DNA from 2 places in the Hominimerdicola aceti genome. Region 1 is predicted to be linked to the other one. Evidence: predicted binding sites of a transcription regulator. Region 1 holds the regulator's gene; the other holds the start of a gene.
What was found. The regulator Rex, encoded in region 1, represses fermentation and respiration genes when NADH is low (regulators of the CRP and FNR family bind a similar motif). The targets are predictions, from matches to a motif close to ATTGTTAANNNNTTAACAAT.
Positions count from the first base shown of each region.

Region 1 (15,414 bases):
TAAAGATGAACATAAAAAAGATAATCGCAATAATAGCATCGACAGCATTGACAGCAACTCTTCTTGCATCATGCGGTAGTTCATCAAGCGGAAAAGCCGCAAAGAAGGTTACCAAAGACGGTAAAGAACTTAGCGTTTTGAGAGTTGCGAACATGACAGGTCAGCCAGATCAGTATGCCGACTATATCGGTATGGAGCAAGGAATATTTGAGAAATACGGTATATCTCTTGAAACATCAGAATACGCTGCCGGCATTAACACAGTTGACGCTATTGCAACAGGCACAGCAGATACAGGACTGCTTGCAGATTTTGCTGCTGTAAACAGAATTGGAAATACTCTCGATAACACAAATCTTGTGATTTTTTCAGATCTAAGTTCTAGCGTTTCATATAACGGTGGCCTTTTTGTTGCACCAAAATACAAAGATGATCTTGATGCTTTAAATGAAAGTGAAGGATGGATAACTTCTATTGGAACAGTTTCAGAATACTTCAACTGGCAGGCTCAGACTTATTTAGGACTTGACCCGTCAAAGCAGAAAAACGTCAACACAGATTCCATATCAACTCAGATAGCAGTTGCACATAACGGTGAAGCATCAGCCGCTATCGTTACAGGCTCAGCTATAAAAAAATATGAAGCAGAGGGCTGGACTCAGGTCGCATCTGCAAAAGATATAGGGATAAACGTATCTGCTTATCTTATAACATCAAGCGACTTTGCAAAGAACAATACTGAAACTCTTACGAACTATCTTAAAGCACTTGATGAAAGCGTTAAATACATAAATGACAACTTAGATGAGTCGGCTGAAAAAATTTCAAAGAAATATGGAATCGAACCAGATGATTTCAAAACAAACTGGGAACAGTACAGTATTAAACTGGGACTTTCTGAGGAAGCTGCATCTCATCTTGATGAAATAAATAAGTGGGCGTATGAGAATGGTAAATATCCAAACAGTTACAACATAAGGGAATTTTATTATCCAGATGCAGCAAAAAAAGCATTTCCAGATAACGTTACGGCAGACCTGACAAAAGCAGACAAATAAACAAGGAGGAATCAGACATGGGTTATCCAAGCATTTATCCAACAGGAGTTACAATATACAACAAAGAAAAAGCCTACAGCGGCTATACGATCTTCCCGTCCGCTAAAGGTGCTCTGCTCATAGATATGAATGGCAATGAAGTAAAGCTTTGGGCTGGACTGGGAGGATTTCCTAACAAAATACTCCCAGGCGGATATGTAATGGGCACAACAGGAGCAAGAGGAGGTAAATATGCATATCAGGATCAACTTGATCTTGTTCAGGTAGACTGGGACGGTCATATCGTATGGAAATTCGACAAAACTGAACTTGTTGCAGACCCGGGTAAAGAACCGGTCTATATGGCTAGACAGCACCATGATTTTCAGCGTGAGGGCAGCACTGTGGGTTACTATTATCCAAATGGTGAGCCAAAGACAGACAGTGGCAATACACTTATCCTTACTCACGAGAACCTCTACAACCACGATATTTCAGACAAAAGACTTATCGACGATAAGATCATCGAAGTGGATTGGGAAGGCAATATAATTTGGAGCTGGCGTGCAAGCGACCACTTTGATGAGCTTGGCTTTGACGAGGCCGCAAAGAACGCATTGTTCAGAAACCCTGGTCTTCACGGTGAGGCAGGTGGAGATTGGATGCACATAAACAACTTCTCTACCCTTGGCGAAAATAAGTGGTATGACGCAGGCGACAAACGCTTCCACCCAGACAATATCATATTTGACGCAAGAAACTCAAACATACTCGGAATTATCGAGAAATCAACAGGTAAGATAGTATGGCGTGTAGGTCCTAACTTCAACGAAAACGAAGCCACAAAGAAGCTTGGCTGGATAATTGGTCAGCACCACCTGCACATGATACCAAAGGGACTTCCTGGAGAGGGCGACCTGTTGGTATTCGATAACGGTGGCGAGGGTGGCTACGGCACACCTAACCCTGCTTCCCTCACAGGCGTGAACAATGCACACAGAGATTACTCAAGAGTACTTCAATTCAATCCTGTTACACTTGAAATAACATGGCAGTACACTCCACTTGAAGCAGGAAATCTGCTTTTTACTGACGCTTCTAAGTTCTATAGCTCATACATTAGCTCTGCACAGCGACTTCCGAACGGAAACACTCTTATTACGGAAGGTTCAGATGGACATCTTCTTGAGGTCACACCTGACCATGAAATAGTTTGGGAATTTGTAAACCCTTATTTTAAGAATTTTGCTGGAACATTCAAAAGCAACATGATCTACAGAGCTTATCGTGTACCATATGAATGGATACCACAGCTTGAAAAGCCTGTTGAGACCTCTATCGAGCCTATCGACATTACAAAGTTCAGAGTACCAGGTGCTTCTATTGGCGAGGGTACAGGGCTTGTTACAGCCGTTGACGGGATCGACCCAACAAAAGGAGTTCCTCTCACAGGTTCAGGAAATGAAGAAGATGATGAAGAACGCATCGACTTCTGTGTTGCTTCTGTAAAGAAAAAAGATCTAGAATAAAATTAATGTACATAAGGCAGCTTCTGTAAAACGAGGCTGCTTTTTTTAAGACCGCAGAGAGTTTACAAGTCCTTGACAAAAGAAAAGATTAGTGCTATTATATTATGTGATATTGTTATTTATTTATCAATCATGTTTATTAGTAAAGGAAAGTGTAAATATATGTCTAAAGACGGTTCGATATCCGCATCAGTAATAAAACGACTGCCACGTTATTATAGATTTTTAGGTGAGCTTCAAAAAGAAGGACTTGAAAGAATATCTTCAAGGGAGCTTTCAGAGAGAATGAAGCTCACGGCTTCACAAATAAGACAAGACCTTAACTGCTTTGGCGGATTCGGTCAGCAGGGATATGGCTATCACGTTGACGAGCTTAGAATGGAAATAGGCAAGATACTCGGAGTAGACAAGCATTTCAAGACCATACTTATCGGTGCAGGAAACCTTGGTAAAGCTATCGCCACACATATTAACTTTGAAACAAGGGGTTGCAATCTCATTGGCATATTTGATATAAACCCTAAGCTCACTGGTGAAGTGGTAGGAAACATACCGATTCGTCACACTAATGATATAGAAAGCTTTTGCGAAGCAAACTCCCCTGTTGTAGCTGTGCTTTGTATACCGAAGGCAAACACTCAGGCTATTGCAGACCAGCTTGTAAATCTTGGTCTGAAAGCGTTCTGGAATTTTTCACATTATGATCTTAGCATCGACTATGAAAACATAGTTGTGGAAAACGTCCATTTGGGTGACAGCCTGCTTACACTTACATATGCAACAAATATCATCACAAGCACTGATACTGACAACAGCGAAGAGATCGAATAAAAAAAAATCACACCAGAAGTCTGGTGTGATTTTTTTATATAAAGTATTAGCGAACTGTTTTAACCGCGGCTGTTTCAACAACTGCAGCAAGATGGTCGTTAACCTCTTTGCTCTGATAGTATTCAGCAAAAGACTCAGTTACTTGATCTGCCCATGACTCTGTAGATTGAGTTTTAACATCCTCGGTATTGATTTTTTCAGCACTTCCTGTTTCATCATCGAGAACGTAAAGCTTATCTGATGCGACCTCGGCAGCGACAGTTGCCACCTTTGTCAACACATCATCATTTTTATCATATATAACAAAAATGTAACAATTCTTTTTGTTCACAGTCTTAGTGCCTGTATAGCCATAAAGCCTTTTTGTTTTTTCAGCCAAAGGGTATATCTCCTTGCAGACATCTACGACCTGATTAAACGAATCTACAGCCTCATCTGGTATCTTTTCAAGAGTGCTTCTGTCAGGGAGTGAAGTAGTTTCGTCTGGCACTTCATCAGAAACCTCTGTCTGAGCTGTCGTTACGTCATTATTTGTAAGATTAACATTATTTTCTGTTTTATTATCGGCATTTTTTCCACAAGCCGGGAAAGCAAACATAGTGCAAACTATAGCAACAGCTATCATTAGCTTTTTCATATTGATCCTCCGAATAACCTCTGTAGTCCTAAATCATTATGTCATATTTCAACAGTTTCACATTATATCACATGAAAATTACTCTGTAAAGGGATTATAAAGAATTGTAACAAAATATCCCGATTATGACGAAACTCATAATCGGGATAAATCATTTTTTAGCTATTTGCACAATAAGAGGTTACAAATTTGTTACAACCTGACGAAAAGACTAATCGTAATCTACAACGTCGATCCACTTCATGAGCAAATCCTTCTCCTCTGGTTTGCCCTTAATGAGCTGTGCTGCTGCAACGATCGGCAACCAAGCCTGTACATACTGCTTAGATGTTCCGCTCTTTACGCAATATTTATCAAGATAAGCCTCAGCAAGATCAGGATTGTTAAGGCAGAACAGCAGGTATGTTCTTGCAACGTCAGCAGAAGCATTGCCTTGTCTAGCAGAACCCCAATTGATAACATAAGTACCTTCGTCATTGATGATAACGTTCTTTGGCTCAAAGTTACCATGGCAAAGCTTGATGTGCTTTGGCATTGAATCAAGTCTTGTGAGAAGCTCATACTTCTTTATCTCGTCGATCTGACCAAGAGTCTTGATCTGTCTTGCCATCTTATCTTTCAGCTTTGAAAGAAGTGGCATATACTGAGCGTGTATCTCGCACTGAATGTCGATAAACTGGTTAAGATACGTGTCTTTCTTGTCTGGATTTTCGTCCATAAGCTGCTGAAGAGTCTTACCCTTTATAAAGTCCATTGTAATAGCCCATTTGCCGTCGATAACGGAAACCTCGTGAAGAACAGGCATCTTTATAAAGGAATTGCCAAGTGTTGTTTCAACTCTTGCGTGTGTAAGAGCCGCATACAGACACTTTTCCTTGTATTCAGGCTTCTTATAGATCCTGACTGCCATTCCATCAGTTTCATAAACATCATAGATGTCGCTGGATGCTACAAAGTTATCAAGTTTCATAAGTCATATCTCCTTTTATTTTAAAATATGGTATTAAGTCGAGCTTCAGAGTATACATCGATTTTTCAACAGCTTTATTGTGTAAAATTACCTTTACATCTCCGTGCTTTCTATGTATCTCTGTTATGTCTATATTATACTACAGATTTTCTAAATGTCAAGCACTTTTTCGTTATTTTCACAACTGTTTTATTTTTGTTTAGTTTTTATCTTATATTTATTAATCTTTTTTCAGGCAGCATATATGATAAATTTTTATCAATCTAATTTTTATTGTGCAATTTGACGGTCATGAATTGTTAATCTATCATAAAACAATGTTCAATATTTATGTATATTGCATAATAAAGCGACGTAAAATATCAAAAAAGCTGTAACTTTATAAGATTGACAAAAAAATAACAATCGTATATAATATAAATAAGATAAAACCCGAGCGGGGGTTATCAAGAGTAAAAAACAATAATTAATTTATTGGAGGTTTATTTTATGGCAAAGAGTGAAGCTAAAACAGTCGGCATCGTCGATACAGAGGAAGCTCTGACTGCTAAGATCGCTGAAGTAAGAGCTGCGCAGGCAATCTTCGCTACCTACACACAGGAGCAGGTAGATAAGATTTTCAAGGCTGCTGCTATCGCTGCTAACAAGGCAAGAATCCCACTTGCAAAGATGGCTGTTGAGGAAACAGGCATGGGTATCGTTGAAGACAAGGTTATCAAGAACAACTATGCTGCTGAGCACATCTACAATAAGTACAAGAATGTTCAGACTTGTGGTGTTTTTGAGGAAAATAAGGCTTACGGCACAATGAGAATTTACGAGCCTATCGGTCTTATCGCTGCTGTTATCCCAACAACAAACCCAACTTCTACTGCTATATTCAAGACACTTATCTGTCTTAAGACAAGAAATGGTATCATAATCTCACCACACCCAAGAGCAAAGAAGTCAACTATCGCTGCTGCTAAGATCGTTTATGATGCAGCTGTTGCAGCAGGTGCTCCAAAGGGTATCATCGGTTGGATCGATGTTCCTTCTCTTGAACTCACAAACATGATCATGAGAGAGTCTGACACAATCCTCGCTACAGGCGGTCCTGGAATGGTAAAGGCTGCTTATTCATCTGGTACACCAGCTCTCGGTGTTGGTGCCGGTAACGCATCAGCTATCATCGATTCTTCTGCTGATATCGTAAACGCTGTAAACTCTATCATTCATTCTAAGACATTTGATAACGGTATGATCTGTGCTACAGAGCAGACAGTTATCGCTGATAAGACAGTTTACAACGATGTTAAGAAGGAATTCATCAAGAGAGGTTGCTACTTCCTTAATGATGAAGAGGCTGACAAGATAAGAAAGACAATGCTCATCAACGGTGCTCTTAATGCTAAGATCGTTGGTCAGCGTCCTGTAACTATCGCTAAGATGGCTGGCTTTGAAGTTCCAGAGGATACAAAGGTACTCATCGGCGAGGCTACAAGCACAGCTCCTGAAGAGGCTTTCGGTCACGAAAAGCTCACAACTATCCTTGGTATGTACAAGTCAAAGAACTTTGACGACGCTCTTGACATCGCAGAGGCACTTCTCGTAAACAACGGCGGTCTTGGTCATACTTCAGTTCTTTGGGTAGATAACATAAACGAGAGAGAAAAGCTCAATAAGTTCGCTGCAAGAATGAAGACTTGCCGTCTTATCGTAAACACACCTTCTTCACTCGGCGGTATCGGTGACCTCTACAACTTTGACTTTGCTCCTTCCCTCACACTCGGCTGCGGTTCATGGGGCGGCAACTCAGTTTCTGAGAACGTTGGCGTTAAGCACCTGCTGAACATTAAGACAGTCGTTGAGAGGAGAGAGAATATGCTTTGGTTCAGAGCACCTGAAAAGGTATACTTCAAGAAGGGTTGTCTCCCTGTTGCTCTTGACGAGTTGAAGACTGTTATGGGCAAGAAAAAGGCATTCATCGTAACAGACCAGTTCCTTTATAAGAATGGTTATACAAAGGCTATCACAGATAAACTCGATGAAATGGGTATTCTCCACGAAACATTCTTCGATGTTGCTCCAGACCCAACACTTGCTTGTGCACTTGAAGGTGTTGCTCAGTTGAGAGCTTTCGAGCCTGACACAATTATCGCTATCGGCGGTGGTTCTGCAATGGACGCTGGTAAGATCATGTGGGTTCTTTACGAGCATCCAGACGCTGACTTCTTCGATATGGCTATGAGATATATCGATATCCGTAAGAGAGTTTACACATTCCCTAAGATGGGTGAGAAGGCATACTTCATTGCTATCCCAACATCTTCTGGTACAGGTTCTGAGGTTACACCTTTCGCAGTTATCACTGATGAAAAGACAGGTACTAAGTATCCTCTGGCTGACTACCAGCTCATGCCTAACATGGCTATCGTTGATACAGATATGATGATGTCTGCTCCAAGAGGTCTGACTTCTGCATCAGGTATCGACGCTCTGACACACGCTCTTGAGGCTTATGCATCTGTAATGGCTACAGATTACACTGACGGTCTTGCACTTAGAGCTATGAAGCTTATCTTCAAGTATCTGCCAGGTGCATATGACAACGGTCAGACAGACGTTAAGGCTCGTGAGGAAATGGCTACAGCATCTACAATGGCTGGTATGGCATTTGCTAACGCATTCCTCGGTGTTTGCCACTCAATGGCTCATAAGCTCGGTGCTTATCATCACCTGCCACACGGCGTTGCTAACGCTCTCCTTATCACAATGGTAATGAGATACAACGCTGACCCAACACCTAGAAAGATGGGTACTTTCTCACAGTATCAGTATCCACATACTCTTGAGAGATACTGCGAGTGTGCACATTCACTTGGTATCGTTGGTAAGAACGATGAGGATACACTCAACAAGTTCATCGACGCTATCGAGGCACTCAAGGAAAGAGTTGGTATCAAGAAGACTATCGCTGATTACGGCGTAGACGAGAAGCACTTCCTTGACACTCTCGACAACATGGTTGAGGACGCATTTGATGACCAGTGCACAGGTGCTAACCCAAGATACCCACTGATGAGCGAGCTGAAGGAAATGTACCTCAAGGCTTACTACGGCAAATAATCTTTGCTGACAAAGCAATTTGCAGAGTGACTAATATTTGATTATTAGTTGATCTATAATAAACCTCCGACTGCTTGTTCCCTTTAGGGAGCAGGCAGTCATTTTTTTGTTAATTTGCACTTAAAATAATAATGTAAGGTATGTGTATTATATATTCAAATAACAGTTGAAAAAGGAAAAAATATATGGTATAATGAAATAAGTATAAATTATTTCAGAGCAATATCTGATGTGATTTTTACATAACACTTGGCGACACTCCGCCATACAAAGAGGTTACAAATATGAACAACAAAAATTATGACGTTATTATCGCTGGCTGCGGTGCGGCAGGTCTATATGCAGCACTTAACCTTTCCCGTGATTTAAATGTACTTGTGCTTTCCAAAAGAGAGCTGACCTTGTGTAACTCTTCCCTTGCGCAGGGTGGAATTGCAGGCGTTTATGACAATCCAAAGGACTCGCCTGAATATCACAAACATGATACATTTGTAGCAGGTGGATTTGAAAATGATCCTGAGTCCACTCAGGTCCTTGTTGACGAAGCCTATATTGACATTGGAAAACTCATAGAGCTTGGTGCTGACTTTGATAAGTGTCCTGATGGATCTTATCACCGCACTCTCGAAGGTGGACACGGTATGAACAGGATTTTTCATCATGCTGATACCACAGGTCTGGAGATCGAAACAACTCTACTAAGAAATGTTCAACAGCTAGATAATGTTGAGATACTCGAAAATGCCGTTATGTGCAACGCAAAGAAAACCGAAACAGGTTTTTCCATTCTTGTGCTGACTAATGACAACGAATATACGACATATAATTGCAGATACGCCATTTTTGCAACTGGTGGAATAGGCAGAGTTTACGAATACACTACAAACTCCGCTATCGCAACAGGCGACGGCATAACTATTGCTCATGAGCTTGGAGCAGAGATAAAAAATCTCAGCTATATCCAGTTCCACCCAACAGGCTTTAACAACAAGCACACTCGTGAAACTTTCCTTATATCTGAATCTGTCAGAGGCGAGGGAGCTTATCTTAAAAACTGCAACGGCGAAAGATTTATGCAAAATTATGACGACCGTCTGGAGCTTGCGCCAAGAGATGTTGTTTCTCATGCGATCATGGCTGAAGCCAAGAAAACAGGCTCTGACAAATTCTATCTTGATATCACTCACAAAGACCCTGAGTTTGTCAGAAACAGATTTCCTATGATAAATGAAAAGCTTCTCGAAGCAGGTTATGACATGACCAAGGATATGATACCTATTTTCCCTTGTCATCATTACCTTATGGGCGGCATAAATGTTGATACATATGCAAGAACTAACATTGATAGGCTTTATGCCTGCGGCGAATGTTCACATACAGGTGTTCACGGCAATAACAGACTTGCAAGCAATTCCCTACTTGAAGCTTTGGTATTTTCAAGACGTGCTGCGGCTGACATCAATGAGAAGATAAACTCTGACAGTGGTGACCTTGAAACATACGATTTCAAGATAGACAATGAAGCCCCGCACATTCCTCAGGGCATAAGAACAGAGATAAGAGATATAATGCAGCGTGCATATTTCGTTATCCCTGATAAGGAGGCTTTGCCGCCTGATCTTGAAGAAGTCACAAAGCTAAAAAATTTCCTTTGTGACGGTAATTTCAAAATAGACAGAGATTATGTTGAAGCAAGGTCTCTTACAACTGTCGCTTATATCGTATTAAAGGACGCTATCGAAAAGCTCAAATCCAAAGAAAAAATGGAGGAAAACAAATGAGATTAATGCAGTTTCAGATCGACGATATCATTAAAACAGCTCTGCTGGAGGATATCAACTATATAGACGTTACAACGGATTATCTTGTTGACGAAAATTCAGTTTCAACAGCAAAGTATGTTTCAAAGGACGAAGGCGTTCTTTGTGGAATTGATGTTGCAATGAGAGTTTTTCAGCTTCTTGACAGCAATGTTAAATGTGAGATATTTATCCATGATGGTGAAAAGGTCAAGAAAGGTGACATTATCGCAAGAATAACAGGCTCAACAAGAGCCTTGCTCAAAGGCGAAAGAACGGCACTGAATATCGTTCAGCATATGTCAGGCGTTGCAACTGCAACAAACAGATGCGTTGAGCTTGTAAAGGGTACAAAGGCGTCTGTTGCTGATACAAGAAAAACGCTCCCAGGTCTTAGAGTTTTGCAGAAATATGCAGTTACAGTAGGCGGTGGAAAAAACCACAGATACAATCTTTCAGATTGCGCAATGCTAAAAGACACTCACCTTGACGCATATGGCAGCATGACAGGCGCAGTAAACGCTCTCAGAGAAAAAATGGGACATACTGTCAAGATAGAAGTTGAAGTCGGAAACCTTGAAGAACTCAAAGAAGCTCTTACACTTGGCGTTGAGATAATAATGCTTGACAATATGACAAATGAAGATATGGCAAAGGCTGTTGAAATGACAAATGGCAAAGCACTTTTAGAAGCTTCAGGAAACGTGACCTCTGAAACAATCCGTGCAATAGCTGAAACGGGCGTTGATATCATTTCTATCGGTGCTATCACACACTCAGTCAAGGCGTTTGACATTTCAATGAAAATGGAAAAGTAAGATAAAACAAAAGCCAACGCCATATTAAGGTGTTGGCTTTTATGCTTAAATGGGGGAAAAATATGCGTTATTACAAAAGATCTCATGTGCATTACAGCAAATCAGCAATGAAAATAATAGCGTTAGTTTTCATGTTGGTTGGCGTGACATTTCTTGCAGTTGGAATAGGTTTTGCAATACACCAAACTCAGCTCAAAAACAGATGTACTCTTGAAGTCAATGCTATAATATCAGACATTCTCAGTAAAGATGAACGACATGAGGACGATGACGGACACGTATCATATAGCACAGTTTACACACCAGTGTATTCATATAACGTTGACGGACAGCTCTACACCACTCACAGCAATACATATTCCAGCAACATCAGATACAGAAGAGGACAAACGATCCAGATATTCTGTGACCCTGACGACCCTGAAACGTTTTATGCACCAAATGATACAACCAATACCATATTAACAGTTGTTTTCTGCGGATTAGGCGGGCTGTTTGCGATTATAGCAATAGTGCTTATCATAGTGCTTATACATATAAAGAAAAAGCAGAAATCCGGAAAAAATTTTGCAGAAAATGAATTATACGAAGAAAATAATTATCCATACGACGAATAATTCTGAGAGGAGGAATTTTTATGGCAAGCATTATGGACGGTGAAAGACAATTTCACATCAGAACTATCCCTGATGAAGTGGGCAGATATGTTATTATGCCGGGCGACCCTGGAAGAGTGCCGAAAATAGCGGCACTTCTTGATGACGCAAAGCAGGTGGCTCAAAACAGAGAATACAATGTTTATACAGGCTATCTTTACGGTGAAAAGGTAACTGTGTGCTCGACCGGTATCGGTGGGCCATCTGCGGCAATTGCAGTGGAGGAACTGGTAAAGTGCGGCGCAGACACATTTATTCGTATTGGCACAAGCGGAGGAATGGATCTTTCCGTTAGCGGTGGCGACCTTGTTATAGCTTCGGCGGCTGTCCGTGGCGAAGGTACGTCAAAAGAATATCTCCCCGAGGGCTACCCTGCTGTAGCAGATTTCACTGTAACAACTGCCCTTGCAAAAGCTGCGGCTGAACTGTCAGAAGATAAGCTTGGCAAGCGTTATCATGTGGGCGTTGTCCACAGCAAGGACAGCTTTTATGGAGAAGTAGAGCCTGACTCAATGCCTGTGAGCGGCGATATAAATTACCGCTGGGACGCATATTTAAGATGCGGCTGTATGACTTCCGAAATGGAATGTGCCGCAGTTTTCTCAGTAGGTATCACAAGACACGTCCGCTGTGGAGCTGTTATAACAGCTATATGGAACGTGGAGCGTTCAAAGGCAGACCTTGAAGACAATGTGAGCGACGACACCACAAGAGGTATCCACTGTGCGGTGAACGCTGTGAAAATACTGATAGAACAGGATAAAAAGTGATAAAAAAGCCGCTGTGACGTTTATTGTCATAGCGGCTAAAATTATTTTATTCTTATTCCAAGAAGCATTGAAAGCTCCACAGCTTGATTGGCTGAAAAAACAGCGTTTCGGAGTTCTCTGAATGTATCAGAAACGCGAAGTCCACTTACAAGACAGGTAGAAAAATCAACGCCGCCGAGAGCCGTTCTGAAAAATGATGTGCCGAGATATTTAGTTCCGCTTGTCTTAAACGCTTTTAAATTGCAGGAAACAAGCTCAGCGGAGGACATATCACTGTTTTTCACCTGGGTTTCAGACAGCTTGCACTTATCAAATATGGCATATCCGCAGTTTGAGGATTCAAAGGTTACACCTTGAATGGAACAATCCTTGAACTCTGCGCCAACGAGCTTGCAGGAGCGGAACTCACATCTGCTGAGGTAGGATGAGTCCAGTGATGAATTTGACAGATCGCAGGATATGAACGTCACATCAACGAATGAGGAACGCTCAAAATCGCAATCGGTAAAGGTGCAGTTTTCAAACATACAGTTTATAAATGACAGGCAGGAGAGATCTTCGCTTTCAAGATATTCTCCGCTAAATTTACAGCCTGAAATATCGCTGTCAGTGCGTTTTGCAGTACGTTTGACTTCGTTAAGGTCGCACAATGGAAGGTCTTGCATCTTATTCACAGCTTTCCTCCCAATTGTCAGAAAAATCAAAATCATCTGGAAACTGCTCTGCTATAACTGTCTTTGAAAACTGTGAAGCAGTTTCTATAAGCTCTTTGCCTCTTCCCGTCCATGTGAGCAAGTCTGCATCTATATCAACGGCCTGAAATGCAGTTTCAAGGCTTATTGACCTAAGGTCAGCTGCAATGAACTGCGGTTTTGATATAAAACGCCATATAAATGGCTGGGCGCAGATGAATCTTTCGATATACTCAAGGTCTATATTTTTTCTGTATTTTGAGATAAGCTGACCTCTTGTGACTTTTGGTGAATGAAACCTAAACCACATCACTGAGAACGGGTTAAAGCTCTGCACTGCAAATTCGCCTTTGTATTTCTTCATCATATGGTCAACTCGGCTTTCAAGCTCTCCAAATGGCGCACCGCCTTTAAGCTCAATAAGAAGTGGCACTTTGCCGTCAACAATTTTCAGCACCTCAGACAGCAGTGGTATCTTTTCATCACTGTTTTTAAGTTTAAAGGCAGAAAGCTGTTCATATGTGTAATCAAACACCTTGCCCTCAATGCCGCACATTCTCATAAGGTCATTGTCATGGAAAACCACAATGCGGCAATCCTTTGTTAGACGTACATCAAGCTCGATAGAAAGACATTTTTCAACCGCAAGCCTGAATGCGGTAAGAGAATTTTCAGGAACAAGTTCTGAGTGAAGACCTCTGTGAGCAATATATTTACCAAAATCCATATGGGATACCTCTTTTCGTATTAAAGTCATTTATATTATACTCTCCCAGGCTTAGATTGTCAACTGTATCACGCTGGATAATATATATTTCATTCACAGAAAGTTTAAGAATTATCACACAGTATCATCACAATAATAAGATATAATTAAATTTATGTTATGCAGAGGATTTTCTCTCAAAGGAAAGGACAATTATTATGATAAAGAAATTAGCCGCTGTTACAGCAGCTCTCACAATAGCTATTTGCAGCTTTACTTCATGCAGCAAAAATAACGACAGCTCATCAACCGTATCTTCCACAGTGGATTCTTCTGTTTCAGCTGTTGACAGCACAACTGAAAAACAGACACCTGAGCCGTCCCTTACAATTGACGGCAAGTCCATTGATACTAAGGACTTTATCGTTTGCACCATTGACGGCAAGGATATTGATTTTGATACTTTCAGATACTATTATTATTATACTATAAGCAAGTACACTTCCACTTACGGAGCAACCCTTGACACTATCAAGTCAACTGACGGTGGTTTTGAGCTTCTTATGGAGGACGTTATCACTGCACTTAAGCAGGAACTTGTTGCACCTGAGCTTGCAGAAGAAAACGGAATTGAGCTTACAGACGATGACAACAAGACAATTGATGACCAGATAGCTAAAGCAAAAGCAAACTATGATTCAGATGAAGCTTATCTTAATGACATTAAGTCGGCTTACCTCACAGAGGATCTTTACAGGAAAATGCTTGAAACAGCTACTATCTATACTAAAGTAAACGATACTCTTTTTAAGAATAACGGTAAGTATGCAACTAAAAAAGAGGACTTTAAAAAAATAGTCAAGGATACAAACGAGTATTGCCGTGAGATTCACGTTATGATCCCTTTCTATGCACAGGTAGATCTTGATGACAGTACCGCTGACAGTTATGACAGTATGTCACTTTCAGACAAAGCTAGCGCAAAGCAGTCAGCTTATGCGAAGCTTGATGATGACGGTGTAAAGAAAGCTAAGGAAAAGGCTAAGAAGCTTGCAGAAGAAGTTCTGAAAAAAGCTCAGGACGGAGAAGACTTTGACAAGCTTATTGAAAAGTACGGCTGGGATCTCGGTCTTGAAGATCCTTCAACAGGATATTATTTCAATAAAGATACGACTGGATATCCTGAAGAGCTTGTAAAAGACGCTTTCAAACTAAAAGAAAACGGCATTTCCACTGAACTTACAGAGAATGACACATATGGATATTTCATAATCAAGCGTTTGCCGGTTGATATGGATTATGTAGAACAGAACATAGACGATATGATCTATTCATATGATACACCTGCTATCTCAAAGCTTTACAACGAAAGAATGGACAAAATGGAAGTCAAGTATTGCGACCAGTGGGACAAGATAACTGCGGACAGCATAACCTGATGTATCATGGTATGATTAAAGAGCCTGAGCAGATCTCAGGCTCTTTTTATGCGTTTTTGTGATTGACGTGAGAGTGAATATCTGATATAATAAAAACTGAGGTGATCTTACGGACAGGCTGAAATTTCAAGATGCTTGCGATAAAATCATAGGCAAAAGCCGTGAACGCAACGGCATCGGAACTCTAGGCGAGAAAACGCTTCATGCTGTTTTGAAAAACTATTTTGAACCATATGGTGAAAATCAGGAGATACGCATTGGCGGATATGTGGCTGATATCGTAGGCGAGAACGGTGTTATCGAGATACAAACAAGGCAGTTCAACAAACTGCTGAAAAAACTTGAAGCCTTTCTTGACTACTGTGACGTGACAGTGGTCTACCCTATCCCTGCGGTCAAATATGTCCGTTGGATAGATACTG
Region 1 covers NZ_JAOQJZ010000002.1:185,820-201,233, forward strand. The annotation lists gene OCV57_RS03040 (ABC transporter substrate-binding protein) at 6-1,058, shown strand; gene OCV57_RS03045 (aryl-sulfate sulfotransferase) at 1,076-2,566, shown strand; gene OCV57_RS03050 (redox-sensing transcriptional repressor Rex) at 2,729-3,397, shown strand; gene OCV57_RS03055 (hypothetical protein) at 3,444-4,034, opposite strand; gene OCV57_RS03060 (phosphotransferase family protein) at 4,246-5,004, opposite strand; gene adhE (bifunctional acetaldehyde-CoA/alcohol dehydrogenase) at 5,494-8,112, shown strand; gene OCV57_RS03070 (L-aspartate oxidase) at 8,397-9,893, shown strand; gene nadC (carboxylating nicotinate-nucleotide diphosphorylase) at 9,890-10,729, shown strand; gene OCV57_RS03080 (DUF3592 domain-containing protein) at 10,792-11,346, shown strand; gene OCV57_RS03085 (nucleoside phosphorylase) at 11,367-12,155, shown strand; gene OCV57_RS03090 (pentapeptide repeat-containing protein) at 12,197-12,820, opposite strand; gene OCV57_RS03095 (glycerophosphodiester phosphodiesterase family protein) at 12,822-13,574, opposite strand; gene OCV57_RS03100 (peptidylprolyl isomerase) at 13,772-14,992, shown strand; gene OCV57_RS03105 (DUF8091 domain-containing protein) at 15,204-15,414, shown strand, end outside.

Region 2 (15,414 bases), on a different contig from region 1:
TTTATTATCTCCACAACTGACTGAGCGTTTTCCGTGCGGTCTATTACCGTGATCTCTTTTTCTGCACAGTCGATCATCTCGTCAACTACTCTCTTGCCGTCAACATAAACGGCTATCCTTGCATAGTCAATAGGATTGTCGCCCACTGCGATATTGTCGCCTTTGAGATTCAAAACAAGCTTTGTGCCGTCAAATGTGAATGACGCACCGCTTCCTGAAAGACCGAGCAACATTATCTCGTCTTTGAAATATACTCTGCCTGTGAGCTTTGCATTTTTGTCAAGCTGTAATCTATCCATACTTTTTCCTCTTTTTCATCTATGATCTTCTTTAGCTGACGCAAAAAGGCTGCGTGTCAGCTCCGTAACAATAAGAGTATAACACACAGCCATATTATTGTCAACTTATGCAAGGGAATTTACATCACCCTCACGCTTTTGCTTAACAAGCAGAGCAGCCACAGCAAAGAATGCCACTGCAAACAGTGCCTCGATACCAATGCAGATGAGATATTCCTTTGTGCTGAATACTCCACCGCTCATGCCGAAAAGCATATTGTTGGCTTTGGTGTACCAATATGCAGGGAACAATCTTCCCACTGCAAGAACACCTCCCGTGAGCAATTCCTGCGGCACGAAAACTCCGCAAAGAAAGCTCATGCCAAGACCGATTATGTTCGATATAGCAGTTATGCCGTTGTCGCTAAGGTCAAACTGCGCTATTATCATTGCTATGCCTGCGGCGGCAATGATATATACAAAGCTGTTAAGGCAGGCGAGCCAGAATTTCACGCTGAGCGTTTTGCCCCAAATTATTGCGACTATCATAAACAAAAGCCATATGCTAAACACCAAGATACTTGCCCCAAGAGCCGTCTGTCTGCTGTAGTTTGCTGACGTCAGATTTGAACACATTGTGCGTTCTCGAACGCCTTTTCTGTTTAGCGTCAGTATAACGGGGCAAAGGGTAACAATGAGCATGGAAAGCATAACGTATGCAAGATACTGAAAATAGTAGCCGAATATTGCCGGCATACCTGTTCCGCCCTTGTTGTTAAAGTTTTTAAGCTCCGCCTTTACTTGCTGAGAAACTGCCGTTTGGGCAAGTTCCATAGCGTTTTCTGTGCTTTCACCTGCCGTCATGTACGCCTTTACGCTTGAAAGATAGTTGTCAAGCCTGCTTTCAAAAAGCTGTCCGCCGTAGCTGGAGGGCATTTTGAAATTCTCAAAAAGTCCGTCAAAATCCCCTGCGTTTATCTTGTCGCCAAAGTCCTTGTTTATATACAGAACATAATTGGAACGTCCGTAATAAACGGCGTCGATGACCTCGTCTTCATCATCTGCAAGCTCCACCTTTTTGTTGCCGCTGAATATAAAGTCCTGCAAACGCTTGCTTTCGGCACTGTTGTCACGGTCAATGACAGATATGGACATTTTATAGTCCTCATAGTCATTGTTATCTTTTGCAGTATCCGCCATTATTACTGCTATGACCATAAATATGACGAGATATAATATAGCAGACGTAAGCCTTGTTTTGAGTATTTTCATAAAGGTCTTAAAGACTTGCATATTTACGCCTCCTTGTAAGAACATATCCACCAAGGGTGAACAGCACTGTGTATATCGCCATTGAAATTATCTTTACTGTGAACCGCCTGTAATCATCGTAGAGATTAAGACAATAGAAGCTGTCTGAGATAATGGCGGCAGGGTTTATTTCATTGAATATCGGGCAATGCTCTGCAACAGTGCCTTTCATGGTGTTTGACATAAGACCGCTGAAGAAACAGCAGGTCATTGATACCGCCATGACTACAGACATTTTTAAACCCTCTTTTATGCGGAAAGAGCCAACGAAAAATCCCATGGATATTCCCATTATTCCGCCTAGCACTGCGGCAAGGTAAACAAGGGGGAGCTTACTGCCGAAATCCACTTTAAGCACAAATCTCAGGAACGTCACCGATATCACCATGCATATCATTTCCACCACATGAAAGGCTAAAAGCGTTGCCGTTATGCTTGTAAGCTTGTTCACTGGAGAACAGCAACGTCTTGCGCCAAGCGCAGATAGGTCGCCCTGATTTTCCTGTGCCACGAACAGACCTGACATCGAGCCGAAAAGTGCCGTCATGGCAAGGAGATTATAGAAAAACTGTATCGTTATATCAGGATTGCCGTGGAGAGGTATATCCTCATTTGGGCTTATCTTCTCAGAAAGGGAAGCTATGACCTTATCAAGCTTTTGCGGAGCGTTCTTTGCAGTGTCAGTTATTATCTTTTCCTGAGTTTTGTATTGCTGTATGAACGTCTTTACAATGGTCTGCTGGATACCTGTTGAGCCAAACTCAAGGGAGAGGTCGGAAGCCTTTATAATGCCTTTTATGTCTTCGCTTTTAAGCATTTCTTCTGCCTTGTCAATGTCTGTATACGTCACCTTGAAAAGAGCATCATCACCATCTGATATCTGTTCAAGCACCTGCTTAAGGATATCGTTTTCTTCTATATTTGTCACCGCAACAGGTATCGCATTGAATACAACATCTTTTTCGTATATTCCTGAAAACGCCATCTTAAAAAAGCAACCCAGTATTATAGGAAAGGCTATGAGCCAGAAGAGTATGGCTTTTTGACGCAGACAGCTTTTAAATTCGTATTTGAATATGTGTGAGAACATTCTATCACTCCTTATCCCTGAGAGCCTTGCCGGTTATTTCAAGGAAAACGTCATTGAGGGTAGGCTGCTCAGAGTAAACGCTGCCGAAGCCCACCTGATTTTCCTGCAATATTTTCAGTATCTCAATAAGATTGTGCCGTCCTCCTGTACAGCGTGCAACGAGCTTGTTGTCGGCATAGGAAACATTATAAACGTGTTCCAAAGCTTCTATTTGTTCACGGACGTTTTCAGGAAGCTGGAGTATCTCGGCGGTGATAGTTTCGGTGTTTTTTATCATTCGTTTGAGTTCCTCTGTAGTACCCTCGGCTATTTTACTGCCCTTATCCATTATGGCGATACGGGTGCATATCTGCTCGACTTCCTCCATGTAGTGGGAGGTGTAAATTATAGTCGCACCCTCACGGTTAAGCTGTAAAATGCCCTCCAGTATCTTGTTTCTTGATTGTGGGTCAACAGCAACTGTCGGCTCGTCAAGTATGATAAGCTCAGGCTTGTGTGCGATACCACAGGCAATGTTAAGTCGTCTGAGCAGACCACCTGAAAGCTTTTTAGGGTGGAACTTCACGAAGTCCTCAAGTCCCACAAAAGCTATGGCATCGTCAACATATTTCTTTCGTGTGGCTTTGTCGGTGATGTAAAGCCCACAAAAATAGTCAATGTTCTCATACACAGTCAGCTCGTCAAACACCGCAACATTCTGCATTATAACGCCAATACGCTTTTTTACCCCATAGTTCACAGGGGACATTTTTTCACCGAATATCTCGATGTCGCCCTTATCGTATGCCAGCAGTGAGAGCAGGCAGTTTATCGTGGTGGTCTTACCCGAACCGTTAGGACCGAGAAGTCCGAAGACCTCGCCTTTTTTTATTTCAAGATCAAAGTGGTCAAGAGCAATAAGCTCCTTGTATCTTTTTACCAGATTGCCTATTTTTACTACAGTTTCAGCCATAAGAAAAACCTCCCTTAGTTTGTATTATCATTATACAATACTATCCGCCAAAAAGCTAGTGAGAAAAGTCACATCTTTCATGTGACAAATGTCATATCATAAAAAAGCAGAGCGGCTGGTGACCAACTCTGCTTTGCAGTTATTTAAGCTGTGCTGTAAATATCATCATGCCGTTTTCGACTTTGCATGATATCTTGCTTTTGTGCGACCTGACTATTGCCTGTGCAATAGAAAGTCCAATGCCGTAGCCACCTTTTTTCTCTCCCTTTGACCGAGAACGTGAGCTGTCGTCACGATAAAATCTGTCAAAAAGTTTTGTTAGGTCGCCTTGCGGTGGTTCTTTGCAGGTGTTTGAAACTTCAAGGTCTGTTTCCTTGCCATTGTGAGAGGTGAAAAGCTTTACTATTACCTCGCCATCCTCGTCAGCGTATTTTACTGCATTTTCCGTGAGGATAGAAACAAGCTGTCTTATCGCACCCTCGTCGCCGTGATAGGAAAGTCCGTTGGCAACATCAATGGTGAGTTTTTTGCCCTTTGTTTCCGCAAGGGTAGTAAAAGGCGAAGCGGCGTCATAAACAGCGTCAGAGATATTGAAATCAGCCATGGTAAGAGCAGGATTTTCCTCCTCCATTTTCGCAAGGCTTAAAAGCTCTTTCAGCAGACCGTTGAGCCTTGTTATCTGATTTTTTATGCTCACCGTCCACTGGTTTGGCTCTGACACCATTTCAAGAACTTCCGTGTTTGCGGAGATTATGGCCTGCGGCGTTTTTATCTCGTGCCCTGCGTCGGTAATGAACTGCTTTTGCTTTTCAAAGCTTTCCACAACAGGTCTTATGGCACGCTTTGAGAAGATTATGATAAGCAGACATACAAGTACATATCCTGCCGCACCTATAGCGCACGAAACCAGCAAAAAGCGATTTTTGGTGGCACTGTCACTGCGGCAGTCCATGAAAACTATTATCTTGCCTTTGTCAGTGTCGCCTGTTTTGTAGCGGTAGTTTCCTGACGTGCCTGAAGTCTTGCCGCTGTCAAGAACGCTTTTGCCGTATTCTATAGCCTGCGAACTTGACACCGCCGCAACGTGTCCTGTATCTACCTTGGTTATTTCGCCATTGCTGTCGGCGTATACAACAAAATATCTTGTCTGATACTTAGTTTCCTCGTTAAAGCCTCTGTGCTTATCAGGCTTTTTGCTCTCAGGGGGAGAGGCGCTGTCTGAATTATCCTGCGGCTTGTCATGCTTCATGCCCTTGGGGTCGAACTCAGGAAATCTGCCGTCATTTTCGATTATTATGTTCAGCAGATTGTCTGCATTCTTGTTGGTCTGATAGATGTTCACTCCATTTATACCGCCTATTATGGCAAACTCTACGATAAGAAGGCACACAGCGGCGATAACAACGAATTTCCGCTGTAAACGCTTAATCATTGTGATGTTCCTCTAAGGTATATCCAACGCCCCTTGTGGCTTTTATCTCGATATCTGCATCGATAAGACCAAGCTTTTTACGCAGATATGAAATATATACCCACACCACGTTTATCTCAGCGTCAGAGTCATAGCCCCATATCTTTTCCATGAAACGCTCTGTGGAAATAAGCGTGCCGTGATTTAGCATAAGGGCTTCTATCATTTGAAACTCTTTGTTGCCAAGCTTCTGAGAGCCGTTAGGACCTGAAAGCTCAAAGCTCTGTCTGTTGAGAGAAACGTTTCCGAAAGTAAGGGTAGAGGGTGCAAATTCAGTGCGGCGGCGTGTCATTGCCCTTATTCTCGCAAGAAGCTCGCCCATTGCAAAGGGCTTTGTAAGATAATCGTCAGCACCTGAATCAAGTCCGGTTATCCTATCGTCAATATCAGACTTTGCAGTGAGCAGCAGAACAGGGGAGTCGATACCCTTTTCACGGAGTTTTGTAAGCACCTGTATGCCGTCCATACCAGGCATCATAATGTCAAGTATTATGCCGTCATAATCCTGTGCAATTGCATAGTTGTATGCGTCGATGCCGTTGTAAACAGCGTCAACAGAATAGTTTTTGTGTTTAAGCACTGCCGAAAGCGCATTTGCAAGCTCCACCTCGTCCTCAGCAAGAAGTAATCTCATTAAAATTCCTCCCTATAAGTCAGTATAATATCTTACGATATATGATAACCTATGAACTTAAAACTCACTTTAAATGTATTATACCATAAATATTCTTTTCGGGCAATAAAAATCTGCCCCCGAAAACCGAGGGCAGATAAAAGATTTTTGAATTAGAATGCTGTCTTATAAATGCCGAGGATAGACTCAACTGTGCAAGGTCTTGGATTTCCTCCTGTGCATACGTCTGCGAATGCAGATTCGCTCAAAGCCTGAAGATCCTCTTCCTTAACGCCTATCTCGTGGAGCTTCTCAGGGATTCCAACGTCCTTTGAAAGCTGCTTAACTGCGTTTACTGCGGCTGCTCTGTATTCAGCCTGGCTCATGCCTGTTGTGTCAATGCCCATTGCTTCTGCGATGTACTTGAACTTTTCGCCTGTGTATTCAGCGTTGTACTCCATTACATACGGAAGAAGAACTGCATTTGCGATACCATGAGGTGTGTCATAGAATGCACCGAGCGGGTGAGCCATGCCGTGAACAACGCCAAGACCAACGTTTGAGAAGCCCATGCCTGCGATATACTGACCGAGAGCCATATCTTCTCTGCCCTGTGGGTCATTCTCAACAGCCTTTCTCAGTGAACGTGAGATTATCTCTATTGCTTTAAGGTGCATCATGTCTGTAAGCTCCCAAGCGCCAAGTGTTGTGTAGCCCTCGATAGCGTGTGTAAGAGCGTCCATACCTGTTGAAGCTGTAAGTCCCTTAGGCATTGATGACATCATCTTTGCGTCGATTATAGCAACTACCGGGATATCATGAGGGTCAACGCAAACGAACTTTCTCTTCTTCTCCTCGTCTGTGATAACATAGTTGATAGTTACCTCTGCGGCTGTGCCTGCTGTTGTAGGAACTGCGATTATAGGAACGCAAGGGTTCTTTGTGTCAATAGCGCCCTCAAGAGAAGTAACGTCAGCATACTCAGGGTTGTTTATGATGATACCGATAGCCTTTGCAGTGTCCATTGATGAGCCGCCGCCGATAGCGATAAGATAGTCAGCACCTGCTGCCTTGAAAGCTTCGATACCAGCCTTTACTACCTTTACAGTAGGGTTAGCCTTTACCTGAGAGAATATATCATAAGCAAGTCCTGCTTCCTCCAAAAGATCTGTAACGTTCTTTGCAACGTTAAATTTGATAAGGTCAGGGTCTGTTACAACAAGAGCCTTTTTAAAAGCTCTCTTCTTTGCCTCTGTAACTATCTCGCTGATCGAGCCTGCACCGAAATATGAAGTTTCATTAAGTATCATTCTGTTAGCCATTTGATTATTCCGCCTTTCAAAATATATGATCTCTGTTATCAAAGTTATATCTTTGATTATTGATATTATACAACTTTTATACCGAGATTTCAACTATTTTTATGTAAAATATCAGTGGCGTAATATTGTGTAAAACAGCCAAAAACATAAATCATTTAATCTAAGGCACACCGTACAAGGCGTAACCTGTGAATGATACTTTTTTCTTGACAAATCGGCAAAAATGTGCTATAATTCTCAATTAGGAAAGTTACCTTGCGGAAAATTTCGCAAGGTGCTTTTGTGTTTTATAGGCTTTTTGTGAAAAATTACGATTTTCTTTCCTTTGATGGGAGAAAATATATTTATAATTTTTATTGTTTATAATTTTTGCGAAATATATTAAGCAAATCGTTACAGAAAGCATTCGCTTTGCTGTGTCTTGATAAATCGGAGGAGTATGTATGATTAGAGAAGATTTAAGAAATGTTGCTATTATTGCCCACGTTGACCACGGTAAGACTACCCTTGTAGACCAGATGCTCAAGCAGAGCGGTACTTTCAGAGAAAATCAGGCTGTTGAAGAAAGAGTCATGGACTCTAACGATATCGAGCGTGAGAGAGGAATCACTATCCTTGCAAAGAATACTTCTATCAAGTATAAGGACGTTAAGATAAACGTTATCGATACCCCAGGCCATGCTGATTTCGGTGGTGAGGTAGAGCGTGTTCTTAAAATGGTAAACGGTGTTATACTGCTTGTGGACGCAGCCGAGGGTCCAATGCCACAGACAAGATTTGTGCTTCAGAAAGCACTTGAGCTTGGTCATAAAATAATCATCGTTATCAACAAGATAGACAGACCTGACGCTCGTCTTAACGAGGTAGGCGACGAAGTTCTCGAGCTTCTCATGGATCTTGACGCTACTGACGAGCAGCTTGACAGCCCTATCCTTTATTGCTCAGGCAGAGCAGGTACAGCTACTCACTCACCTGATGAAGAGGGCAAGGATATGATACCTCTCTTTGACGAGATACTCAGCTATATCCCTGCACCTGAGGTAGATACTGAGGGCCCAATGCAGTATCTTGTTTCCGCTATCGACTACAACGAGTATGTAGGAAGAATAGCTATCGGCCGTATAGAGCGTGGCGAAATGAAAGTTAATCAGGACGTTACGATCGGCGACTATCATCAGACTAAGAAGGAATATCGTGGCAAGATAGTTACAATGTATCAGATAGAGGGACTTAACAGAGTTCCATGCCAGAGTGCAAAGGCTGGCGATATCGTTTGTATAAGCGGTATCGAGAACATCACTATCGGTGACACTATCTGCGACTTCGGCAACTTTGAGGCTGTTCCTTTTGTAAAGATATCTGAGCCTACAGTTGAAATGACATTCTCTGTAAATAATTCGCCATTCGCAGGCAGAGAGGGCAAGTTCGTAACGAGCCGTCACCTGAGAGACAGACTTTTCAAGGAGCTTCTTAAGGACGTTTCACTGAGAGTTTCTGAAACAGACAGCACAGACGCATTCAAGGTCGCAGGCCGTGGCGAAATGCACCTTTCTATCCTTATCGAGAATATGCGTCGTGAGGGTTATGAGCTTGGCGTTTCAACACCGCACGTTCTGTTCAAGGAGATAGAGGGCAAGCTTTGCGAACCTATCGAAAGACTTGTTATTGACGTTCCTGAGAACTGCGTAGGTTCTGTTATGGAGAAGATAGGTGCAAGAAAGGGCGAGCTTCAGGAAATGGCACCTGTTGGAAGCAGAATGAGACTTGAATTTCTTATCCCTGCAAGAGGACTTTTCGGATACAAGAGCGAGTTCCTTACAGACACAAAGGGCGAGGGTATCATGAGCTCTGTATTCCATGACTACGAGCCATACAAGGGCGAGATACCAAAGAGAGCAACAGGCTCACTTGTTGCGTTTGAAACAGGCGAGGCTGTAACGTACGGTCTTTACAACGCACAGGAGAGAGGCGAGCTGTTCATCACAGCAGGCACACCTGTATATGAGGGAATGATAGTTGGCGCTTCACCAAAGCAGGAAGACCTTGTTGTAAATGTCTGCAAGAAGAAGCACCTTACAAATACTCGTGCAAGCGGTTCTGATGACGCGCTCAGACTTGTTCCGCCAAGAAATCTCAGCCTTGAGGATTCACTTGAGTTTCTCGCTGATGATGAGCTTCTTGAAGTAACACCAAAGAGCATAAGAATAAGAAAGCGTATTCTGAGCAACTCACAGAGAGCTAAGGAAAGAGCTAAAATGTAATAATAAAAAGAGGAGCGGTCATGCCGTCTCCTCTTTACTTTTTATGAAATTGTAGTGCTATTGTATGTTGGTGTAGTAGAAAATAGCAAGCTGTGTGCGGTCACGGAGGGAGAGCTTTTCCAGGATAGTGCTGATGTAATTTCGCACTGTGCCCTCACTGAGATAAAGCAGTGAGGCTATCTCCTTGTTGCTAAGCCCTTTTGCCACCTGTTCGATTATCTCCTGCTCTTTTTCGACTATGCCGTAGTGGTCAAAATCAAAACTGCTGTGATTGGTAAGAAGCTCAGGAAGTTTGCTTGCAACATCTGAGCCGAAAACTGTCTGCCCATTCATGACGGTTTCAAGGGCAGGGCATATGCTTTCAAAATCCTGCTTTAAAATATATCCCTTTGCTCCCATAAGCACAGCCTTTATAATGTATTCATCATCAGAAAATGTGGTAAGATAAAGTATCCTTGCGTCAGGGTACCCAGCAAGGATCTTTTCGCCGGCTTCAATGCCGCTTATGCCGTTCATGCGGATATCCATAAGCAGAACATCAGGCTTGAGAAGAGAATAAAGCTCTATGGCTTCCTCGCCGCAGCTTCCCATGGCAAGAACTTTCACACTGCCTGTGCTTTCCAAAATGGTTTTCAGCGACACCGCCACAAGCTTGTCATCATCTATTATAACAATGTTCATGTCAAGACCTCCGTTCAGTCAGGTTTTGTTTCGGCACAGACAGAAAAATGTGGAATCCCTTGCTGCCCGATGTGATGTTTATGTTTCCATTTAAAGAAGCCGCACGCTCACGCATATTGGCAAGCCCCATGCCGCTTTCGTCTATCTTTTCGGGACAGCTTCCGTTGTCTGCGATACTAAGCTGATAAAGAGCAGGGTGTTCACGAATGATTATTTTTATGCTGTCACCGTCGCTGTGCTTTGCAGTATTGGAAAGTGCTTCTTTTATAACGCCAATAAAGCAAAACTTCACATCTCGTGACATTCTTTCGGAAAAGTCATAATCACAGCTTACTGCAAATCTGTCTTTCAGAGGTCTTATGCAGTCTTCAACAGCAGGCTTTAGTGCGATAGAATCGTCATGAAGATCATGAACGCTGCTTCGTATGCTCGTCATGGCGGTGTTCAGCGTGCCGCTCAGGTCGTTGATGGCTTCACCGACAGTTTCATCTTTGTTTATGACCGAGAGCGCACCAAGCTGTAAAATAGACCTTGTGAGCATATGTCCCACGTTATCGTGTATCTCCCTTGCAATGCGGTTACGCTCTTTCAGCGTTGCAAGATATATCTCGTAGTCTTGATTTCTCTGCATGGCTTTGTTTTTTTCTACAAGCTGGGTGGTAAGTTCTTTTGAATTGTCACGAGTATTTATGAGCATCTTTGTCAGCTTTTCGTTCAGAACGCTGCGGCTTGAAATTGTGAAGCTTACCAAAAAAAGAGCGACAAGCGGGAAGATGTCTTTTCCCAGAGTGAATATATTTGCAAGTACGCCTATGAATGTTAAGACCATAGCAGGGTAAAATTTTGTACAGAAAGCATCGTAAAGCACCAAAGGGGCGAGTATCAAAGCTTCTTTGCTGAAAATGCAAAGTGAGCTGTACGCAATAACTGAAAGGTATGCAACGGCAGAGCTTGGTTTTATTTGAAAGATAGCGGAGCATATGACAGCTAATAGCAATGTGGTGATGTTTGACGGATCTGTTCCCTCTGCAAGCATGAATGCACAGCAGCTAAGGCCTAAAAGAAACTTATCCCACAGCTTGTTCATATGGCGTTCCCCCCTTTGATGTGATATCTCAATTTTAACACATTAGTGGCGGATTGTCTAGTATCGTTCTAAAATAGTTTTGCTATACTGTAAAAATCATTGACTTATACCTATAAAAAATGGTATAATGATAACAATGATAATTTCTTGTAAGGAGCTTATTTTTATGAAAGACGGTTTTATAAAGGTCGCCGCCTGTACCCCTGAGATACAGGTGGCAGACGTTGACTTCAATGTGGATAAAATAATCAGTCAGCTTGAAAAGTGCAGGGAAGAGGGCGTAAAGGTCGCTGTGTTCCCTGAGCTTTGCATAACAGGTTATACCTGTCAGGACTTGTTCTTTCAGAACGCTTTGCTTGATAGGGCGATGTACGGTGCTGTGAAAATAGCGAAGAAAACTGTCAACAGCGATATGCTTGTGGCTGTTGGTATGCCTGTGAGGGCAAAGGGCAAGCTTTATAACTGTGCGGCAGTTATACAAAACGGTGAGATACTGAAATTTATACCGAAAACGCATTTACCGAATTATAACGAGTTTTATGAGGCAAGGCATTTTGCACCATATATGGGCGGCAATATCCAGCTTGAGCTTACACAGTATTTTGCCGATGACGATATGCATTCTGCACAAATGGGACAGTATGTCTTTGAGCTTGACAACTGGGAAAACAACGGCGAGCAGCCAAGCGACTGCGTGAAGATAGGCTTTGAGCTTTGCGAGGATCTGTGGGTGGCTGACCCTGTTTCAAATTATCTTGCTAAATCGGGTGCAACGCTTATTTGCAATCTGTCCGCAAGCGATGAGGTCATCGGCAAGGATTCTTACCGCAGACAGCTTGTGTCAAATCAGTCTGCAAGACTGGTGGCAGGATATATCTACTGCTCCGCCGGTGACGGTGAGTCAACGCAGGATATGGTCTTTTCGGGTCACAATATCATTGCGGAAAACGGCTCTATACTTGCAGAGAGCAGACTTTTTGAAAACGGCATAACTATATCTGAGATAGACTTCAAAAAGCTTGCGTTCGAGAGAAGAAAGATCTCCACCTATCCTGAGAGCAATTCGGTTTGGGATCAGCTAAATGAAATTTATAAGCCGTATTTTCTTGACGTTCTGCCTGTAGATTATATCACCTTTGATATGTGTGATACCAAGCTTACAAGGAAATTTTCTAAAACGCCTTTTATCCCTGCAAATCAGGCGGAGAGAAATGAGCGTTGTCACCTTATTTTGCAAATGCAATCCCATGGACTTATGAAGCGTATCGCACACACACATTCCAAAACTGTGGTCATTGGCATTTCAGGGGGACTTGATTCTACGCTTGCACTGCTTGTATGTGTAATGGCAATGGACTTGCTGAAACGTCCTCATACTGATATCGTTGCGGTGACGATGCCATGCTTTGGCACAACAAAGCGCACACGCTCCAATGCGGAGATACTTTGCGACGCTTTGGGGGTAACGTTCAGAGAGGTAGATATCTCAAAAGCAGTTTTACAGCACTTTGAAGATATCGGTCACGATTATAACGATCACAGCGTTGTGTTCGAGAATGGTCAGGCGAGAGAGCGCACAAAGGTGCTTATGAATATCGCAAATCAGGTGAGCGGAATGGTGGTCGGCACAGGCGACCTGAGCGAGCTTGCTCTCGGCTGGGCGACCTACAACGGCGACCATATGTCCATGTACGGTGTGAACGCTTCTATCCCTAAAACGCTGGTAAGGCATATCGTTCAGTATTACGGCGACACCTGCACATCTGATACTCTGAGAGATGTACTGTACGATATTTTGGACACTCCTGTTTCTCCTGAGCTTCTTCCTACCGACGAGAGTGGCACTGAGATGACACAGAAAACAGAAGACCTTGTCGGTCCGTATGAGCTTCATGACTTCTTCCTTTACTATGGCATACGCTGGGGCTTTGAGCCGTCAAAGGTGAAAAGGCTTGCGAAATATGCCTTTGAGGGGGATTATCCTGACGAGGTCATAGACAAGTGGCTCAAAACATTCTATCGCAGATTTTTCTCACAGCAGTTCAAACGCTCCTGCCTGCCTGACGGCGCAAAGATCGGTTCTGTTACCCTGTCACCGAGAGGAGATTGGAGAATGCCGTCTGACGCTGTGGCAAAGCTTTGGCTGGAGGATATCGACAAATAACGCAAGGTAAAAATAAAGTAACAAAATCTTTATAACTGCTCGGTTTTACAGAATTGGCTGTTCAGATATAATTATAAGTAAGGAACGGAAAACTTTTCTGAACAGTATCATTACGGAGGATTTATTATGAAATACACAGAGAAAGAGGTTTTGCAGTTCGTTGAAGAAAACGACGTAAAGTTCGTAAAGCTCATGTTCTGCGATATATTCGGTTCGTTAAAGACTATCTCTGTTATAGCAGGCGAGCTGCCGAAAATATTCAGAGAGGGACTTATCTTTGACGCTTCAAAGCTCGGTGGCTTTTTGAATGTGACTGCTTCAGACCTTAGACTTTTCCCTGACCCTGATACGCTGGCGCTTCTTCCATGGCGACCGCAGCACGGCAGGGTAGTAAGATTTTTCTGCCACCTGAAATATCCTGACGGAACGGCTTTTGAGGGCGACGGCAGGTTTTTCCTCAAAACTGCTATCGCATATGCGAAGGGCAAGGGATATAACTTCCAGATAGGTACTTCATGCGAGTTTTACTGCTTTGAAAAGGATGATACTGATATGCCTACAAAGCGTCCTCACGATTATGCAGGCTATTGTGACGCTGCGCCTGTTGACAGGGGAGAAAACCTCAGACGTGATATCTGCCTGACACTTGAGCAAATGGATATTTTCCCAGAAAGCTCAAGACATGAAACCGGTCCGGGTCAGAACGAGATAGATTTTCAGTATTCAAACGCACTGAAAGCCGCCGATAATCTTGTGACGTTCAAGAACGTTGTAAAATCTGTGGCTGACAGAAATGGGCTTTACGCAACGTTCATGCCAAAGCCTATCGTCGACAACTGCGGATCTGGTCTGCATATAATGCTCATGTGCATGAAAGGCACGGAAAATGTTTTCAGACCTCAGCTTGGCGGACTTTCCAAAGAGGCTGAGCGCATGATAGCAGGAATACTGAAAAACGTTGGCGATATGACGCTGTTTTTAAACACCACTACAAATTCATACAAACGTTTTGGCAGTCTGCTTGCACCTAAGTATATTTCATGGTCACATGAAAATTATGCACAGCTTCTTCGTGCACCGCTTGCTGATACAGATGAGAATGGTATAATACTCCGTTCAGCAGACAACACCTGTAATCCTTACTTTGCTATGGGTCTGCTTATTTATGCCTGCATAGACGGTGTTATAAATAAGGAAGAACTTCCAAAACCTTTTAATTTCAATATAGGCTCGGCAGATGAAAGCGAGCTTGCAAAGCTTGAAACTCTTCCGCAGTCTTTGAAAGAGGCAGTGGAACGTGCTGAAAAGAGCGAGTTTCTTGCGGATAGGCTTCCTGAGCATATGTTGGAGCGTTTTATCGCAATAGAAAAGGAGCTTATCATAGAATATGAGAGAGCTGCCGATAAGGAGCAGTTTGAAACAGCCAGATATTTTTATCATCTGTAATGTCAGAGAAAGCTAAAAAAAGGAGGTGGGGAAATGGACAGGATACTTGTGGCTTCAAGCAATGACAAGGCAACAGCTATGCTTGTGAGTCTGTTAAAAGAAACCTTTCCCACCTGCAAGACTTCTATAGCCGCAACGGGTCTTGAAACAAGGCGTGCGGTAGGGTCAGGCAGTTATGACTGTGTCGTGATAAACTGTCCATTGTCAGACGAATATGGCAACGAGCTTGCGGAGATAGTCTGCACCTCAACTGACGCAAGCTGTGTGGCTATCGCAAAGTCGGAAAATGCGGATATCCTTGCTGATAAACTGGAAGATTTCGGCGTAATGGTGATACCAAAGCCACTAGGCAGACAGTATTTTTACCGTTCAATGAAATTTGTCAGTGCCGCAAGAAAACGTATGCTCGGAATACGGTCTGAAAATCTGAAACTGCACAAAAAGCTTGAAGAGATAAGAACGATAAACAGAGCAAAGTGCTCACTTATGCAGTATCTTGGCTTTACAGAACAGCAGGCTCATAAATATCTTGAAAAGCAGGCTATGGATAAGAGATGCACAAAGATCGAGGTGGCTCAGAAGGTCATCGAGATGTACGAGGTTTAAATGTTACATAATTGTTAAATTAATGTCACGCTATTGCAATTTACGGTGTAATGTTGTATAATAATAGAGGAAAATTTTAAATAACGGAGGTCGTTAAAAAATGTTAGTTTCAGCTAAGGAAATGATGACAAA
Region 2 covers NZ_JAOQJZ010000004.1:44,945-60,358, reverse strand. The annotation lists gene OCV57_RS05310 (SGNH/GDSL hydrolase family protein) at 1-299, opposite strand, end outside; gene OCV57_RS05305 (ABC transporter permease) at 405-1,571, opposite strand; gene OCV57_RS05300 (ABC transporter permease) at 1,558-2,679, opposite strand; gene OCV57_RS05295 (ABC transporter ATP-binding protein) at 2,684-3,631, opposite strand; gene OCV57_RS05290 (sensor histidine kinase) at 3,771-5,063, opposite strand; gene OCV57_RS05285 (response regulator transcription factor) at 5,056-5,736, opposite strand; gene fucO (lactaldehyde reductase) at 5,889-7,037, opposite strand; gene typA (translational GTPase TypA) at 7,481-9,298, shown strand; gene OCV57_RS05270 (response regulator) at 9,356-9,979, opposite strand; gene OCV57_RS05265 (sensor histidine kinase) at 9,981-11,066, opposite strand; gene OCV57_RS05260 (NAD(+) synthase) at 11,233-13,230, shown strand; gene OCV57_RS05255 (glutamine synthetase family protein) at 13,357-14,676, shown strand; gene OCV57_RS05250 (ANTAR domain-containing response regulator) at 14,710-15,282, shown strand; gene fba (class II fructose-1,6-bisphosphate aldolase) at 15,383-15,414, shown strand, end outside.
Region 2: a site for Rex is predicted at 7,260-7,279, ahead of fucO (lactaldehyde reductase). Genes of this name have one in related genera too.